3 regions of the Frankia umida genome follow, and region 2 is predicted to be linked to each of the others. Evidence: riboswitches for the same ligand, from Rfam matches in the RefSeq annotation. Region 2 holds a riboswitch; each other region holds the start of a gene.

Region 1 (3,270 bases), on a different contig from region 2:
GCCTCCTCAGGCCACCGCCTGCCCGCCTGACCGGCCTTCCCGTCCCCGGCCTTCCCGTCCGGCCTGTCCGTCCGCCCCGTCAGACGTGGGCTGGCGGATGAAGAGAACTGTCGGACGAGGCCCGGCGCAGGGGAAAGGCCGGACGCGGGTCGGCGCAGGAGAGAAGGCCGGACGTGGGCCGGTGGGGATGGGAGGCCCGGGGGGCGCCCCCGGGGGGGGGGGGGGGGGGGGGGGGGGGGGGGGGGGGGGGCGGCCGCCGAGCGGCCCGGCCGCCCGTGGGGGGGCAGATCTGACGTCCGTCCGGCCGGAAGGAACAGACGGCTCCTGCCAGACAGGTGCGGGGCGACCGGTCGAGTGCGGCAGTGACTGGTCGGGGTACGGCTGGGGCCAGGTGCCAAGGGCATGGCGATGGCCGGCCGGGCGGGGAGGGGCGGTCGCATGGCCGGGGTCATCAGCGGCCAGGTTGGGGTGTGGCCGGGTCAGCGACGATGGTGACCCGGTAAGGGCAGCGTGCTGCTGCCGGACGACCGGTCGGGGGAGCATGCCCGACCAGGGCACTGGATGGTGCCGAACGTGTCCAGAAGTACGAAACGTGCCGACGCGTGGACGTGTACGGCTGCTACCTGACCGCGGCCGGAGGGGGGTGGTCGCGGGCGGCGTCAGTCGTCCAGGTCAGGGTCGTGTCCACGGCAGGCGCCGCGAGGTCCAGGAAAGGCTGCTGGCTACCCTCGGGACGTGCGGGAGGGTGGCCGCTGGGCCCGGCTCGGACGAAGCGGTGGCGAAGGTGTCGTCAGATCCGGCCCACGTAGTACGACGTGGTGTAGATCGACTGGAGCTTCACGACGTCGCCGGTGTGCGGGGCGACCCACATCTTGCCGTTGCCGGCGTAGATGCCGACGTGGTAGATGTTGCCGGGCGTACCCAGGAAGATCAGATCTCCGGGCTGCTTGTTGTACATGGAGATCCGGGTGGTGGCGGCGAACTGGGCGTCCGTCGTGCGCGGCAGGGTCTTGCCCAGCTGCCGGTAGACGTACTGGACGAGCCCGGAGCAGTCGAACGAGCTCGGGCCGTCGGCACCGTAGACGTAGGGCTTGCCGGCCTGCAGAGAGGCCAGGTAGACGGCCTTCTCACCGATGGAGTTCGCCGGGAGCGGGACGTCCACGTCGACGGAGACGTTGTCGATGATCGCACCGCGGGTGCGCGAGGCCGCCGCCGGGGCGGGCTGCGCGACCTGCAGGGTGGCGTCGTTCGACGAGTGCGCCGACTGGAGGGCGTCCGTCCCGTCGAAGATCGCGGTGACGTTCGTCGTGGTGAGCACCCGGGCCGTGTACGACGTGTAGCCCTGGTCGTTGGTGTACAGGTGCTTGAAGGTCGCCCAGCCGGTGGGCAGCTTGACCTGCACCTTGACGAGCTGGTTCGCCAGCGGCTCGTGGGTGGCCTCGTTGAACAGCGAGAAGCCGATGTCCACGGGCTCGTTCGGGGTGACCGTCACGTTCGGGTTGGTGACCCGCAGGCCGACCTGCACCTTGCCCGCCAGGGGCGGTGCGTCGACGGTCGTGGTGGTCAGGGTGGTGCCGACGGAACCGTCGGAGCTGATCGCCGCAGCGGCGATGCTGCCGCCGAGGGCGGCTCGCGAGCCGATCTGCGCGGCGAGAGTGACCGGGGCGGTGTTCGTCGACTCGTCGCGCGCCTGGTCGGCGTGGACGTCGGTGGCACAGCCAGCCAGGGCCACTCCGGAGACCGCTACGGTCCCGGTGGTCATCGCGGCGAAGGCACGCGCCCGGCCCCGACTACGGGTGACCGGCGTGGGGGACGGGGCACGGTGACGGCCGCGACCCGCGACGCGTGAATCTTCGTCGAGCTGCACGCTTTGTGCGGACAACGATGTATTCCTTCCCGTACGCCTGCGAAGTGAGCTGTCGGGTTCGGGCTGGGCTGCCCGGCCCGCGGCGTGACCTTCACGCTGCGGACTTCACCCCTAGGCCGGCACCGCGGTTCGGTGCTGGCCGGTGTGGAGGATGGGTCCCCCGCTCCTGCCCCAGATGACGACTCGGAGGGGACACCGGGGCCGGGGGCAGGATTCGGCGTTCGGCCCGGTGTTGTCGTTTCGTCGGCGTGAGACTAGTCCACTCGGATGGTGCGGGTAAACACTAGCTCCTCCCAACTACAGGCAGTGTGCACTGAAGTGCCCGCGCCCGGGCCACCACAAGTGCCGCCTGGCCGAGCCGATCAGGCTGTCCCAGCACGCGAAAACGCCTGGATGGGAGGTGGTCGCCAACCCCCGGATCGATGCCGTGACGTCGTGGAACCGGGTGTCCGCAGCCGGGTCGCCCCGATTGGACACCCACAGGTGGACACGGCCTCGGTCGCACCCGGTAACCGCGGAGCCGGGGCCGTGCAGCGGGCCGCCCGGGCCGTGGTTCATGCCCATCAGGCAGATCCGAGGGGTGCGTCAACGGGGGGTCCGGCCGCGGCGGGAGAGGAAGCCGGCGGTGTCGAGCATCTGGAGTTCGAGGGCGAGCAGCTGGACCTCGCCGGGCAACGAACGCTGGTGGGCAAGGGAGGCGACGGCGGCGCGGGCACGGTCGGCGAGCGCGTCCAGGGCGCGTTGGCGCTGGCGCATCCGGGCCCGCTCCTCCTGGATGGTGCGGACCGTCTCCTCCTGCCAGTCGCGCGTGCGGGCGAGGAACTCGCTGGCGTCCTTGGCCTGACGCTCGGCTTCCTCCAACCGGCTCAACAGGCCGTCGAGGACCTCCAGGCGGCCGACCAGCTCGACGATCAGATCACCGCGGTCGGGCATGGGGGTGGTCGCTCGCCGGGCGGGGTCAGACGAGGGCATGAGCTCCCCTGGGGGGTGGGGGATCGGGGGCTGTGCCGAGCCGCGGAGACGAGGCCCGGTCGCTCCGACACGGATGGTTACGGTAGCCGACGGCGACGACCGAATGTAACCCATCGTACGGATACGTCGGCACTGTCAACTGATAGTAAAAATGAACCATGGACCACCGGCTGGCTGCGTGTTTTGCGGCGTACCGGCGGTTTGGGCGCTATTTGTATGGGCATGCGCTGCGGGGCACCGGTTCCCGGCCGGCGTCAATGACGCAGGTCACTTTCGGGCCGGCTAAAGCCAGCCGTTACGTTTGAACGCCCGGTACAGCAGCAGACAGGCGACCACCATCACGCTCAGGACCGCGGGATAACCCCAGGTCTGGCGCAGCTCGGGCATGTGCTCGAAGTTCATTCCGTAGATTCCGGCGAGCGCGGTCGGAA
Region 2 (3,270 bases):
GTTCCAACGGGCCGTCCGGGTACCGACGAGCAGCCTGTCGGTCGTCCTGGACTTCCCCGCTCAGGTCGACCCGGTGGTCTGGGGAATGGAGACCTCGATGACCGCGGACGCGTTCGCGTTCCGGACCGCGATCGCCCGGGTGGACGAAGGCGACCGGCGGATCTTCACCTGGTCGACCAGCAATCCGCCACTGCACGCCCGGTATCGGCTGGAATGGAACTTCCGGGCTGTCTCCGACGGTCGGAATCCGGATACCGGCGAGCAGCGTGAGACCGTCGGTCCACGGCCCAGTGAACAGATGACGGCGGCGGGCATCGTCCAGGCCGATGATCCGGCGCTGGCGCAGCCGGCCCGTTCCTTTGATCTGCCGGCCGAGGCCGAGGACGCCCGGCGCGTGGTCGCCGAGCTGTCCTCGGCGATGGAGCGGGTCTCCGCCCTGCACACCTTCGGTAAGGGCATGGGGATCGCCGCACCACAGATCGGCATCAACCGGGCCGCCGCGATCGTGCGCTCCGCCGACGCGGACATCCTCACCCTGCTCAATCCGCGGGTCATCGAGTCCTCGCCGCAGACCGACGAGCAGTACGAGGGCTGCCTGAGCTTCTTCGACGTCCGCGGGCTCGTCCCCCGGCCCCTGGAGCTGCACGTGGAGCACACCGACATCTCCGGACGCCGGCGCATCACCGTCTACCGGCAGGGCCTCGCCCGCCTGGTCGGCCACGAGATCGACCATCTGGTCGGCCGGCTCTACACCGAACGGATGCGGCCCGGCAGCGCCCCGATCCCCGTGGAGCAGTACCGCGGCACCGGCTCGGCCTGGACCTACACCCCCTGATCCGCCACTACGCGTGACCGTCAGGCCGGTCGGGTCGGCCGGCGGCCACCCGAGCGGACACCGGCTGTGGCCGCACGCCCAAGTCCGAAAAAAGCGATACCGCCCACTATGGCGGACGTACCCGTAAACAACGTACAGTTCATGAAGCCCCACCCGATACGGAAATTATTCCGGGCACACGAGCGTCTTCGTGAATGGGCGAACCCGAATGCCACCAGGGTGTCACGGAAAGCAGTTCACGGCACGCAGGGAGACCGGACACCGAGCAGACCGTGTTATTCTTTCGCCAGCGTGGCGGAACAAATTCAAAATCGGTGTTCCAATGCCCTGGCAGAGCCGACTAGGATCGAGCGCAGGCGCCCGCGCGATAATCGGCGGAAAAGATCGAAGCGATAATCCGGAAGGTATTGTGGCCATCTTCACGGACCCTTGATTTACCCCGGTCACGCCCAGCTATGTTCGTAGCCATGTCGTCGAGTGACGGCAGACGCCGGGTGGCACGCCGAATCCTGCCCCCGCCCGGTAGGAACCAAACCTGTGGCAGGGACGGGGGAACCACTTCCGGGCGTCGAAGGCAGACGTCCTTGGGGTGAAGCCGCCACTGGTGGCCGGGCATTCCCAGCCCGAACCCGACAGCTCACCTCGCAGGCGTGGGGAAGGACAATCTATGTCCAACGCTCGTACGCTCGGTCGGGGCCTCAACCGGATCAAGCTTGGCACTCGTGCCGCCGTTCTCGCCGCCACCCTTACCGCCTCCGTGGGCGGTGGGCTGGCGCTCTCCCAGCCGGCCAGCGCCGCCCCGAACGCGGACCATTTCCTGCGCGCCGTCATTCCCTGCGAGTCCGGTGGCAATCCCCACGTGGTCAACTCCATCGGCGCGGGCGGCCTGTTCCAGTTCCTGCCCAGCACCTGGCACGGTCTCGGTGGCCGGGGCCTGCCGCAGCACGCCAGTGTCGGCGAGCAGTGGCAGATGGCCCGCAAGCTCTACGCGCAGGCCGGCACCAGCCCGTGGTACGCCTCGAAGCCCTGCTGGGGTCACCGGATCTGAGGCCCCGACACCGCGCCGACATCCGCTCTCGGCCGGTTCTGATCCGCACATGATCGATCGGATCGTGCTCGACAGATCGTGAGCCGACCGGCGCGAGGCGACGCGACCCAGCGCGCGGCACATCAGGCCCCGCCCCTCCTCCCGGGGGCGGGGCCTGATCCGTGCGCGGTGCGGGGCTCAGGCGCCGCGTCGGCGGCGGGCGATCTCCGCGAGGGCCACCGCGGCCGCGACACCGGCGTTCAGCGACTCGACCGCGCCGACCATCGGGATCCGCACCGTCACATCGCAGCGCTGCTCCACCAGCCGGGACAGACCCCGGCCCTCGGAGCCGACCACCAGGACCAGCGGGTCGGTGGCCATGGCGAGCTCGTCCAGGCTCAGTGCGGCGTCGGCGGCCAGCCCCACCAGGAACAGGCCCGCCTCGGCGTAGGCGGTCAGGGTGCGGGTCAGGTTGGTGGCCCGGGCGACGGGCAGCCGCGCCGCGGCCCCGGCCGACGTCTTCCAGGCGGACGCGGTCATCCCGGCGGCGCGCCGCTCGGGCAGCAGGACACCGTCCGCGCCGAAGGCCGCCGCCGAGCGCACGACCGCACCGAGGTTGCGCGGGTCGGTCACCCCGTCCAACGCGACCACCAGGCCAGCCGCGGTGGAGCCGGAACGCGCCGATCCGCCCGCACCGGGCCGGACCCGCTCGAGCAGGTCATCGGGATGGGCGTAGCGGTAGGGCGGCACCGCGAGCACCAGCCCCTGATGCGGGGCGGTGCCACACAACCGGTCAAGATCGGGCCGCGCGGAGTCGACGACGGAGATGCCGCGGCGCGTCGCCAGCCGGCGGGCCTCGTCGAGACGCTCGTCGAAATCCAGGCCCGCGGCGACGAACAGCGTCGTGGCCGGAACCCCGGCGCGCAGCGCCTCCACGACGGCGTTGCGACCGACCACGAGTTCGTCGTCCTCACCGCCGCGCCGCCCGCGCGCACCCGCACCCCGCGGGCCCTCGCCATCGCGTGGGGCGGGCCGATCACGATCGGTCGCCGCCTTCGCCGCCGAGGCGGCCCGGCGCTGGGCCGGATGGCCGGGCCGCAGGTGCGCGGGCGGGGTCGCGCCCCGCCCCTCCAACGCCCGCCGACCCTGCCCGCCGCTGCCACCCGCCGCTCCCTTGCGGTGCGAACCGGCCTTACCGGCCCGCCCGCCCTGCCCGCCACGGGCGATCCCGCCGCCGCCGCGACGCCCACCGCCGGCCATTCAGCACCACCCCGGGGTGAACGCACCGAACGAGGACATTCCCGGATGTGAGCCGCTTGCGGACGAGTGCGATCCGCTCCTGGGCGATCCGGCGACGGACGATCCGGTCTCGGGTGATCCGGATACGGGTGATCCCGACACGGATGCC
Region 3 (3,270 bases), 150 kb from region 2:
TCAACATCGCGCTGCACACCGACCACTGCCCGGCGGACAAGCTGGACACCTACATCCGGCCGCTGATCGCGATCTCCCGCGAGCGGGTGGCGGCCGGTCGCGACCCGCTGTTCCAGTCGCACATGTGGGACGGCTCCGCGGTCGAGCTCGAGGAGAACCTCAAGATCGCCGAGGAACTGCTCGCGGACGCGACCGCTGCCCGGATCGTCCTCGAGGTCGAGATCGGGGTGGTCGGCGGCGAGGAGGACGGTGTCGTCGGCGCGATCGACGAGAAGCTTTACACCACCCCCGGTGACATGTGGCGGACCGCCGAGGTTCTTGGCTCGGGTGACAAGGGCCGCTACCTGCTCGCCGCGACATTCGGCAACGTCCATGGCGTCTACAAGCCCGGCAACGTGAAGCTGCGCCCCACGATTCTTCGGGACGGCCAGGACCACGTCGCACAGAAGCTGGGCCTTGCGGCTGGTTCCAAGCCGTTCGACCTTGTCTTCCACGGTGGTAGCGGTTCGGACCTCAGCGAGATCCGGGAGACGCTGGACTACGGCGTCGTCAAGATGAACGTGGACACCGACACCCAGTACGCATTCACCCGCCCCATTGTGGACCACGCCTTCAAGAACTACGACGGTGTCCTCAAGGTGGACAGCGAGGTCGGCGTGAAGAAGGCCTACGACCCACGAACCTACGGAAAGCTTGCCGAAACGGGCATGGCCGCCCGAGTCGCCCAGGCCTGTGAGGACCTGCGCTCCACCGGCCGTTCGCTCGGGAAGGCCTGACCCAGACAGGAAGGCCCGACGAACCAGCCGGGCTCCATCCATCCGGGGCGGGACGGCCCCGGGCGGGAGAAACAGTCCCGCACCGGAGTCACCGCCCAGAACCGCCGGTCCCCCAGTTGCCGCTCGCGACTGGGGGACCACTGCGTTGCGACACCGTCATCTCGGTCACGGAACCGTCATCTCGGCACATCGAGGGCACCGCCACCGTGCTCCATCGCGGCCAGACGGTTCCGCCCAAAGCCTCCGGCCGTGCCGGATAGGCATGACAGCGCCATGGCCGACCCATGGGGCTCGGACCACCCGCCCACCTACCAGCCAAACGCCACGACCTCTCTACGCAGCGTCAGATCCGTGGCGGCGGGGCCGCCCGGCCGCGTCCCCGGACAGGCGACATGGACCGGACATCCCACCCGTCAGAGTCCGCAATCCGCCCCGAAGCTGTCACGCAGAGACATGATCGATTTACTTTGCGAGACCAAATCACAGCCATGTAACAAGCCGGTTGCAGATCATTGCGTATCTCACAGCTGCCCACGCATCGACCAGCATCGGCGTATTGCCATGTCGAACCCCATCAAGGCAGAATCTGCACACAAAGCCATCAGTCGGATACGGCCGCACATCGCGGCGTGTCGGCGACCAGGTGACGCGTTCGACATAAATCATTACGCTCCGCCCATCGTGCCCCATCGGCAAACAGCGTGAGCAGGCGCGCACAAAACGGCCATTCGAAGATGTCGCCAGGTTGATGAGCGGGCGCGCACGCGCGTTACCAGCCAATGCACCCCATCACCAAGCAGCCACGCCGAGTGTGCTGTTGGTCACGCACCCTATTCAATGCTTGGCGACTCGCCGGACGGCGTGGTTATGGTCATCGCCGTGCCGAACGACAACGTGCGGCATTCGTCGGGCGGCACGCCGAATCCTGCCCCCGACCGGCGATTTCTCCGTCACCATGTGGCAGGAACGGGGGAACCATCTCCGAGCATCGAAAGGATTCGATGCTCTAGGGGTGAAGTCATGCGTCGCCAGACCGGCCGTGGTTTCGGTCTGTGCGCGTCCCAGGATGTCCCTGGCATGACCGGGCAGTTCCCAGCCCGAATCCGACAGCTCACCTCGCAGGCGTGGGGAAGGACTACACATACATGTCCGACGCACGTACCAGTGGCCGACAATGGAGCGCCGGCACCCGTATACGGGCGCGGGTTCTCATGGTTGCTCCAGTTCTCGCAGCGGCGGTCGGCGGCTCACTCGCCGTCGCCGGTCCAGCGCAGGCGGCGACCACATGGGAAGGACTGCGGCAGTGCGAGTCCGGCGGTAACTACACGACGAACACCGGCAACAGCTACTTCGGGGCGTACCAGTTCTCGGCCGGCACCTGGCGCAGCCTCGGCTACACCGGCCTGCCGCACCAGGCCGCACCCGCGGTCCAGGACGAGGCCGCGCTGCGCCTGGCCCAGCGTTCCGGCTTCGGGCAGTGGCCGGTCTGCGGCCGTGGCATGGGCACGGCGCAGCTCGCCGGCGGCTCCTCGTCCGGCGCGGCGGTGCAGGCGTCCCGCACCGCGCAGCGCGGCGCGCTGACCGTCGCCCCCGCGGCACTCTCGACGCCCTCGTACACCCGTACCCTCTCGACCGCGCTGGCCGGGCAGAACCGCGCCGACGTACGAGCCTGGCAGGCGCGGATGAGCCAGATCGGCTACCCGCTCGTCCCAGATGGTCATTTCGGCCCACGCTCCGCCGCTGCCGCCCGCGCGCTGCAGTCCGCCAGGGGTCTCGCCGCCGACGGTGTCGTCGGACCGGCGACATGGCACGCCACCTTCGGCTGAGCCACCCGCCGCACCGCACTGAGCCGGACGCCACCCACAACGCGTCCTTGGACCGGTTGCGACGCCGCCATCCGGCACCATCCGCATCTGGTCCGACCCGCCCGGGGCATGGGGACACAAGCCCCGGGCGGCGCCAGCCGTCCCACCCCGGCCGCACAGGCCGGGCAGCGTGACGCCACGACCCGACCGGTCCCCCCGCACAGCCCGGACGATCTCCGGCGCGCGGGAGTCAACGGGCCGGTCGGGCGCACCACCCCCCACCGGGGCACCCCGAGCACCGAGGTACTACCCGGCCAACCCTTCGGGTACACGGGAGCGACCCCTGAGGTGCACCGGTGTTCCACGATCGGGCGGCCCGTCCGGGCCACGCCTTGTGCGTGGGTCGCCCGGTTGCCACGAACCACCCCGGTTTGCACGGCCTGGACCGGTATCGCTAGAGTGCCGCTCACTCGCCATCAGGCGATGCCGTCGGGACGGACGCCGAGTCCTGCCCACTGTCCAGGCGGCTGGCCGAGCGCACCGACATGGGCAGGAGTGGGGGAACCACTACCGGGCGTCTCCGGACGTCCTTGGGGTTAAGTCGGCTCACGCCGGCCGGGCCATCCCAGTCCGAACCCGACAGCTCACCCCGCAGGCGACACGGGATTGGACTGACATGCCGTCAGCAC

Evidence for each region. A riboswitch is a leader RNA that binds a small molecule or an ion and turns the genes downstream of it on or off. The one in region 2 is predicted to bind cyclic di-AMP.
Region 1: it holds a riboswitch for cyclic di-AMP, as region 2 does, so the genes downstream of both, MXD59_RS07305 (C40 family peptidase) here and MXD59_RS00505 (transglycosylase family protein) in region 2, are expected to answer to the same signal.
Region 3: it holds a riboswitch for cyclic di-AMP, as region 2 does, so the genes downstream of both, MXD59_RS01115 (transglycosylase family protein) here and MXD59_RS00505 (transglycosylase family protein) in region 2, are expected to answer to the same signal.

Annotation. Positions count from the first base shown of each region.
Region 1 is NZ_JALKFT010000005.1:192,978-196,247, forward strand. It holds gene MXD59_RS07300 (PHB depolymerase family esterase) at 1-30, shown strand, start outside; gene MXD59_RS07305 (C40 family peptidase) at 791-1,762, opposite strand; cyclic di-AMP (ydaO/yuaA leader) riboswitch at 1,888-2,066, opposite strand; gene MXD59_RS07310 (hypothetical protein) at 2,453-2,839, opposite strand; gene corA (magnesium/cobalt transporter CorA) at 3,122-3,270, opposite strand, start outside.
Region 2 is NZ_JALKFT010000001.1:135,985-139,254, forward strand. It holds gene MXD59_RS00500 (peptide deformylase) at 1-835, shown strand, start outside; cyclic di-AMP (ydaO/yuaA leader) riboswitch at 1,353-1,500, shown strand; gene MXD59_RS00505 (transglycosylase family protein) at 1,503-1,883, shown strand; gene rlmB (23S rRNA (guanosine(2251)-2'-O)-methyltransferase RlmB) at 2,061-3,122, opposite strand.
Region 3 is NZ_JALKFT010000001.1:283,100-286,369, forward strand. It holds gene fbaA (class II fructose-bisphosphate aldolase) at 1-776, shown strand, start outside; cyclic di-AMP (ydaO/yuaA leader) riboswitch at 1,684-1,914, shown strand; gene MXD59_RS01115 (transglycosylase family protein) at 1,922-2,602, shown strand; cyclic di-AMP (ydaO/yuaA leader) riboswitch at 3,110-3,255, shown strand; gene MXD59_RS01120 (transglycosylase family protein) at 3,258-3,270, shown strand, end outside.